Regions from separate parts of the Photobacterium sp. GB-50 genome, predicted to be linked through region 2. Evidence: predicted binding sites of a transcription regulator. Region 2 holds the regulator's gene; the other holds the start of a gene.
What was found. Region 2 encodes PurR, which represses purine synthesis genes. Its sites were predicted from a motif close to TNANGNAAACGTTTNCNTNA; they were not measured.

Region 1 (4,219 bases), on a different contig from region 2:
CACCGTAAGCCACTGCCGCTTTGGTTTCTGCAACAGCAATCTCGATATCATCATTACCATGTGGGAAGTTCGTTACCGTTGCAATACGTACATCTGGCGTACCTTGCTCACGTAGTTGCTTTTTCGCTACTGGGATAAAGCGAGGGTAAATACACACTGCTGCAGTATTACCAACCACTGTTTTTGCATTCTTACAAAGCTCGATCACTTTTGCGTCAGTGTCGTCGTCATTCAGTGTTGTTAAATCCATTAATTTAAGTGCACGTAGTGCAGCAGTTTTTAAATCGCTCATGACTATCTCCAGTCGTAATATTACATTTAAAGCGCTTAGCTATAAGGCTCTAAATATCAGTATAAACGAAGGTAAAGCGCTAATGATTATTCATTAGGCTACCGAATGCAGTAAGAACTACTGCAACAAATGAGCGGACTTGATTCCTTGAAGTTTTAGTAAGTGAATACTTACCAAATGACTTATCCCTATTCCCGCGCAAGAGCCGAACAACTCGCCCGCTCTTACAAATCGCTGTATTTGTTAGGCTCAATAATAGCAAGACCGCCGTCTTAAGCCTATCAAACTTATGTTTCCACCAGTGGATAATGTGTTTACTAAAATAGAGAATCAGAAACAGTTAATGAGCACTTCTGACGTCACTATTTACTGCTGAGTCTGATACTACCTGTCTCAACACACTTATAATCTTTAGCATAAGAATAGCAGAGTGGAATATAAGAAAAGGGAACGCAATCGATTTTATGAAGTTAATTTAGAACAATAGCCATAATGTTTACTTTTCCTGTTGATAACCAAAAGTATCAGGCATAAAAAAACGCCCCAATTTTCATTGAGGCGTTCTTCTTTATTCAGTTATCTCTGCAATTACATTGCTAAAGAGATAAACAGACCAGCAATCGTTGCAGACATTAGGTTAGATAATGTACCTGCTGCTACTGCCTTCATACCAAAGCGAGCAATCTCTGCACGGCGACTTGGAGCAAGGCCACCTAGACCACCAAGTAGGATTGCAACCGATGATAGGTTTGCGAAACCACATAGTGCGAATGAGATGATAGCTTTCGTCTTCTCAGTCATTGCAACACCTGTTTGTGCTACAACCATACCGCCATCTGCCACGTCTTTTAAGTACGGTGCAAAGTTTAAGTAAGCCACGAATTCGTTAACAACAATCTTCTGACCAATGAATGAACCCGCCACTTGTGCTTCACCCCATGGCACACCAATTAGGTACGCAAGTGGTGCGAAAATGTAACCTAGGATAAGTTCTAGTGTCAGCTGAGGCATACCAAACCAACCACCAATGCCACCTAGCATACCGTTGATTAGTGCGATTAGACCGATGAATGCTAGTAGCATCGCACCTACGTTTAGCGCAAGCTGCATACCTGATGATGCACCGGCCGCTGCTGCGTCAATAACGTTAGCTGGTTTTTCAACGCCTTCTTCGTCGACACCAGCAATCTGCTCTACAGGCTGCTCTGTTTCTGGCTTGATGATTTTAGCAAACAATAAACCACCAGGGGCTGCCATGAATGATGCTGCAATTAGGTACTCTAGAGGAACACCCATTGATGCGTAACCTGCAAGTACACCACCAGCAACTGACGCCAAACCACCACACATTACTGCAAATAGCTCAGACTGAGTCATTTTAGGAATGAATGGACGAACAACTAGTGGCGCTTCTGTTTGACCAACAAAAATGTTTGCTGTCGCTGACATAGATTCAGCGTGAGAAGTACCCAATACTTTACGTAGACCACCACCAAGGATGTTGATAACAATTTGCATCACACCTAGGTAGTAAAGAACACTGATCAACGCGGAAAAGAAAACAATAACAGGAAGAACGCGTAGTGCGAATACGAAGCCGCCACCACCGAACACTTCAAACATTTTGTCCGATGTTAGACCGCCAAATAGGAAATTGATACCGTCATTACCATAAGCAATAACATTAGCAACTGCCTGAGACATGCCATATAGCACATCACGACCAACTGGTACATAAAGAACGAATGCACCTAATAAAAATTGGATAGCGAACGCGCCTCCAACAGTACGTAGATTAATTGCTTTACGGTTGTCTGATAGTAGTACCGCAATAAGTAGCAGTACAACCATCCCAACCAGGCTCATAAACATGCTCATGGTTTATGTATATCCTATTAAGTTAAGTTTGGCGTCTCGACAATTCGGCTCTATTAAGAGTCGGGCGCATTATACCCATCGATGCGCGGACAAAGTAATGCTAAGTTCACAATTTTGATGCCACAATCATGAAAGAGTTAATCGATACGTGAACACCATCACAAAAAGTTCACCCATGAAACGCAAACGTTTTACGCAATCGTTTACCTTTTGCACCAAGATCACGATGGGATTTTGAAAAGTTCATGTGCCGTTAAGGTTGTCGCTTCAGTGACAGACTCGATACTTATCCCTTTAAGAGACGCAACCGTATTCATTACATAAGCGATTCTTTCCGGTCTGTTCGGCTGACCTTGGAAACCACAGACGGGCATATCTGGCGCATCGGTTTCTAACACAATCTCAGAGAGAGGTAATTTCGCGATAGTCTCTCGCGTTTTTTTCGCACGCTCATAGGTGATAGTACCGCCAACACCAATTTTTAAGCCTAGATCTATTAATTGAACTGCTTGCTGATAACTGCCACTAAACCCATGATAGACCCCACCTTGAGATGGCGTATCTGCTCTTATGGCTCGCACTAATTCAGGAAAGGCTTTGCGGCAATGCAAAATAATTGGCAGTCGATAGATATTCGCTAACTGTAATTGTGCTTGTAACCATGTTTGTTGTAATTCTCTATCAAGGGTTTCAATGGCAAAATCTAGTCCACATTCACCTACGGCAACACATTTTGAATATGGTTGTTGAAGTGCTTCCTTCAACTCAAAATGTAAACGCTGACAAACATCACTCGTATGCTCAGCACTAAAGAAAGGATGAATACCTAAACCGTAATAAAGTGCGGGATAGCGCTGACATAACAGCTGTACTTTAGCCCAATTCGATTGCCCTACCGTTGGGATCACTATCTGGTTAACCCCTCCCTCTTGCGCCAATGCCAATGCTCGCTTTGGGTCATCATTAAAGGGGGGGAAATCAAAATGGCAGTGGGTATCTATCATAAATATTCCTGTAGTAACTAATACGTAAATAGTGATGATTCAATATAATCTTAATATTATTTCTAACTACCCTTAATGATTCTTATACACCTAGATTGAGTCTCGCGCTAAAATCAGCGACAATAAGCAGTAACTCACTCCATTCATTCTGTTCTGTTGCTTTGCTTGATGTAATACGGCAGCAACGGAGTACTTTTATTAAAAAAGAACACGCTAATGTCGCAAACTCAGTTTCAGGGCGAAGTATCAAAACGTCGTACTTTCGCTATCATCTCTCACCCCGATGCGGGTAAGACCACCATTACTGAAAAAGTACTGTTATTCGGAAACGCTATCCAAAAAGCCGGTACAGTAAAAGGCCGTGGTTCAAACCAACACGCCAAATCAGACTGGATGGAGATGGAAAAAGAACGTGGTATCTCGGTAACTACATCTGTAATGCAGTTCCCATATAACGAGTGCCTAGTAAACCTTCTTGATACTCCAGGACACGAAGATTTCTCTGAAGATACTTACCGTACCCTAACCGCTGTTGACTCATGTTTAATGGTTATCGATGCGGCAAAAGGTGTCGAGGATCGTACTCGTAAGTTAATGGAAGTGACGCGTCTACGTGATACACCGATTGTTACTTTCATGAACAAATTGGACCGTGATATTCGTGATCCAATGGAGCTTCTTGATGAAGTAGAAAATGAATTAGGTATGGCTTGTGCCCCTATTTCATGGCCTATCGGTTGTGGTAAAGAATTCAAAGGTGTTTACCATATCCACCGTGATGAAACGATCTTATACAGCACAGGTCAAGGCCACACAATTCAAGAGCAACGCATCATTAAAGGATTGGAAAATTCTGATCTTGATGAAGCTGTTGGTACAGAGCTTGCGGAACAACTTCGTGAAGAGCTAGAGCTTGTAATGGGCGCATCAAATGAATTTGATGAAGAGCTATTTTTAGCCGGTGAACTAACACCAGTATTTTTCGGTACCGCACTGGGTAACTTTGGTGTTGATCACATGCTTGATGGCTTAACGGCATGGGCAC
Region 2 (4,219 bases):
TATTGAATTTTATAAAGGAAGATAAGGATAATACGGAAATTATTTTTGAAAGGTATACTTAGAAATAAAAGAATGGGGGCTCTTTTATTCCTAAGTATTTTATATTTAAGACAACTTATATTTTTAAGATAAGGCAGATAATAGTTCATTTCGACGTTGCTCAGGAATAACTGACCAATGTTGACCGCTAATTGCGCCTTCCAATGCCCAAAGCAATTCAATACTCAATGGACTTGTTTGTGATTCTTGAAGTGCTTTATATGCGCCAAGAGAGCCCACTGCTAGAAGTTGTTCAATAGTGTTTATGCCTGCTTTTTTAAGCATTCTTTCATTTGATAATCGTAGATTAGGTAAATCTTTAATTCGGTCAGGTACGCAACTCTCCTTTTCTTGCTTGTCTTTTTCTGCTGCATCCAGTGAATACCTACCTTGAGCTACAATCTTTGTGGGTTCATCCCACCATTGGTCGGGTATTGCATAGTGCTTGGTTACAACAGGGAAGCCACGTTTTTTATAAACATAGGGTTCCAAGCCAGCTTGTTTGAATTCCTTTTCAGTTTCAGCATTTGCACGTAAGTGAAGTTTATCGTTCACAACTAATGCAAACATTGTATCACCAGAAAAAATGCCAAAACCGCCAAACATCGACCGTGATTTTATTGAACCAAAATGGTCAAATAATTTTAATGAATCTTTTAATATTGGTTTATCCATGCTTCTACTCGGTGAAAAAATATGAGTGTCACCTAAACATTAAGAGCGAGGAAATAGATTAATTAATCTACACATTGATACTGTCAATATATTGTTAAGTTTGTGTCATAATATTGTCGGTTCAATAATAATCCTTCGGTAACCCCGCTACCTTGAATTATTAACATAATTTTTAGGCCGGTGGTTTTGCGTCTTAATCTTTCAATTAATTTGCCAGTTCGTGACTATATAAAGTTATATTAAATAATACTTTTAATATTAAATCTAAGCTCTCAAAAATGTGATATTGGTTCAGGTATTTGTTCTTAGCTTATTTTAATAAGCTTTATAATTATAAATACTCATGATTGTTTTTTATAAGTAAAAAAAAAGCCAACAAGGTTAACTTATCGGCTTTTCCTTAACATAGAAAGATAAATTTTATTAGTTGAGATCTTTAACCGATTTTCTCTCAACAAGTTTAGGCGTCATTTCAAAGGTTTGACGCTCATGATTCTTGTCTTTCACACGCTCTAGCAAGATTTCGATGGCCTTTTTACCTAAACGACGTTTAGGCTGGTGGATAGTTGTTAGCGGTGGCGCAAAGTAGGGCGCAAGGTCAATGTTATCGTAGCCAATGATTGAGATATCACCAGGAACACGCAGACCTGCCTGTTCAAAGGTACTGATCAGAGCCATAGCCATAATGTCGTTAAAGCAGAAGATAGCAGTAGGGCGATCTTCCATTGCGATAAACTTATGAGCAGCTTCAACGGCTGACTCACACTCAAAGTCACCGTCAAGTAGCCAATTAGCATTAACAGTGAGATCTGCTTCTTTCATCGCTTTACGGAAGCCCTTTAGGCGCTCTTGACAAGTAGACTTATCAACTTGTCCAGATAAACAGCCAATTTTCTTATGACCATTTTCAATAAGGTGCTTAGTCGCAATATAACCGCCGTTTTCAGCGTTATCTAGAATATTATCAGTATGTGGGCTTTCTGGGCCCCAGTCCATGATAACCATAGGAAGATCATTTTTACGCTCAAGTAAATCGAGCAGCATTTGATCCAGATCGCTGCACATAACCAATAGGCCATCAACACGCTTTTCAGAAAGCATACGCAAGTAATCACGTTGTTTTTCTAAGTTACCTTCGGTGTTACATAAGATCAGTGTGTAGCCTGCACCATAACAATATTCTTCAACACCATGCACAACTTCGGCAAAAAATGGGTTAGTCGATTTAGTGACTAACATGCCGATAGTACGTGTTGTATTACATTTTAAGCTTCGCGCTACTGCACTTGGGGCGTAGTTAAGTTCATCTACTGCAGCCAAAACTTTTTGTTGCGTTGCTTCTGCAACAAAGCGTGTTTTATTAATCACGTGCGACACTGTAGTAGTTGATACACCTGCCATACGTGCAACGTCTTTAATGGTTGCCATATTTATTCTTCTTATCATGGTCAGATTAGGATCTGACAAAGGTTTTTGATACCAAATTGATTAATTACGTAGTCTATGGCTTACGAGTTCACTCGCAGAGATGAAGATCCTTTAGTTATTAGCTACTTAATTATTCAATTTGATACCGAATTATAGGGTGTTGCAATTATCATGGATCATAAACAACTAAAGCCGCAGTAAAATGCGGCATTAGAAGATAGAAACTATTTTTACACTAATTACACATGTAATCGCTTGCGATCACATTTTACTGTGTGTTTTGCGTTGTGCAATCTTTCTATTCAACTTGATTGAATTAATTGATCATTAACCGTAAAAACTCGATGTTTGTCATGCTAATAGCTTCAATTTATTGTGTATATCTAGTCATTAATAGATAAAACGTTAAAAAACAGAATGATTGGCTGATAAAAGATAAGGAAAATCACCACTTGGATGAGTATGAACACTGACAGGCCAACCATATAAGGTATCTATTACTTCAGGAGTAAGAACTTGTGTTGGCGTGCCGTCGGCTTTTATTTCTCCTTCATTAAGGAAAATCATCCGATCAGTGTATTGGGCTGCAAGGTTTAAATCGTGCAATACCACAATTACAGCGGCGCCTTGTATAGCCATATTTTGGGCAATTTGTAAGGTGTGGTGCTGGTGGGCGAGATCGAGTGCTGAGGTGGGTTCATCTAACATCAAGATACATTTATCACCGGCTTTACTGAGTTGTGTTAAAACCCGGGCAAGGTGTACACGCTGTTTTTCACCCCCCGATAAGGTGGGGTAGAGACGTTTAGCTAAATTGTTAATATCAACGTATTGCATGCTTGATGCTGTTGCATCTTTCAGTTCAGGCGAAGTGAGCTGCAATGGAATTGCGCCTAGCTCGACAACTTCTTTCGCGGTAAAGGCAAACGATAATGCGCTATGTTGTGGAAGGACACCTAAGTGACATGCCAATTCTTCCCGAGCCCAATTATTAAGCGGTTGATCAAAGAAAGAAACCGTGCCTGATTTTGGCGTAATCTCACCACATAATACTTTTAACAGGGTACTTTTACCTGCACCGTTTGGCCCAAGTAATGCGGTGACTTCTCCTGCGTGAATATCAATATCAAGATGATTTAGCAGGACTTTATCACCGAATTGTAATGATAAGTCGCGAGCCTGAATAACACAGACTTTGTCGCTACTTGCTGTAAAATCGACCTTTGCTGAATGATTTAACGTCATGACATCTGACTCTTTTGATTAACTAATAAATAGATAAAGAAAGGCGCGCCTAACATGGCGGTGATGATCCCAACCGGCAGTTCTTGAGGCGAGAATGCGCTTCGAGCAATCATATCGGCAACCAAGAGGATTAATCCGCCAAGTAAAGCCGAAATTGGCAATAAGGTTTTATGATTTGGACCTGTTAGCATTCTCCCCACATGAGGAATAACCAAGCCAATAAAGCCAATCGGGCCACAAACGGCAACAGTCATACCCACTCCCGCAGCACATGTAATAATTAAATTACGTTTTAGTTTTTGGGTGTTAACCCCCATATGTCGAGCTTCAGCTTCGCCTAATAACAACGCGTTTAAATTACTGGTATGACGATAAAAATAGGTAAAGAGTAACCCGAATGTGCAATAGGCGAGAATAATGCCTGTCCATGTTGCACCAGCCAGTGAACCCATTGACCACAATGATAAATCACGTAAGGCTTGATCGTCGGCAACATAATTGAGTAACCCAAGCCCTGCGCCTGAAATTGCGGTTATCGCGACACCAGCGAGTAGCATGATCATCACCGATGTGCCGTTTTTATCTGTGCCTAAGCGATAAACTAAAACGGTGCTGATTGCGCCGCCAATAAAGGCAAAAATAGGCACAATAGCGAAGTTTAAAAGCTGAGGGAATGATGCGGTGAGAGGGGCAAATAAGACAATGGCCAATGCAGCACCTAAGCCTGCACCGCCCGTGATTCCGATGATCCCAGGATCTGCAAGCGGGTTGCGAAACAGTCCCTGTAGTACAGCGCCACATACAGCTAAAATTGCACCGATAGCAAAACAGA

Region 1: a site for PurR is predicted at 2,349-2,368, ahead of C9J41_RS21105 (NupC/NupG family nucleoside CNT transporter). Genes of this name have one in related genera too.

Annotation. Positions count from the first base shown of each region.
Region 1 is NZ_PYNX01000033.1:20,199-24,417, forward strand. Features, by position in the region: gene deoC (deoxyribose-phosphate aldolase) at 1-292, opposite strand, end outside; gene C9J41_RS21105 (NupC/NupG family nucleoside CNT transporter) at 881-2,170, opposite strand; gene C9J41_RS21110 (TatD family hydrolase) at 2,392-3,174, opposite strand; gene prfC (peptide chain release factor 3) at 3,391-4,219, shown strand, end outside.
Region 2 is NZ_PYNX01000017.1:11,889-16,107, forward strand. Features, by position in the region: gene C9J41_RS16935 (TfoX/Sxy family DNA transformation protein) at 124-714, opposite strand; cyclic di-GMP riboswitch class I at 849-939, opposite strand; gene purR (HTH-type transcriptional repressor PurR) at 1,138-2,142, opposite strand; gene C9J41_RS16945 (heme ABC transporter ATP-binding protein) at 2,548-3,387, opposite strand; gene C9J41_RS16950 (iron ABC transporter permease) at 3,384-4,219, opposite strand, start outside.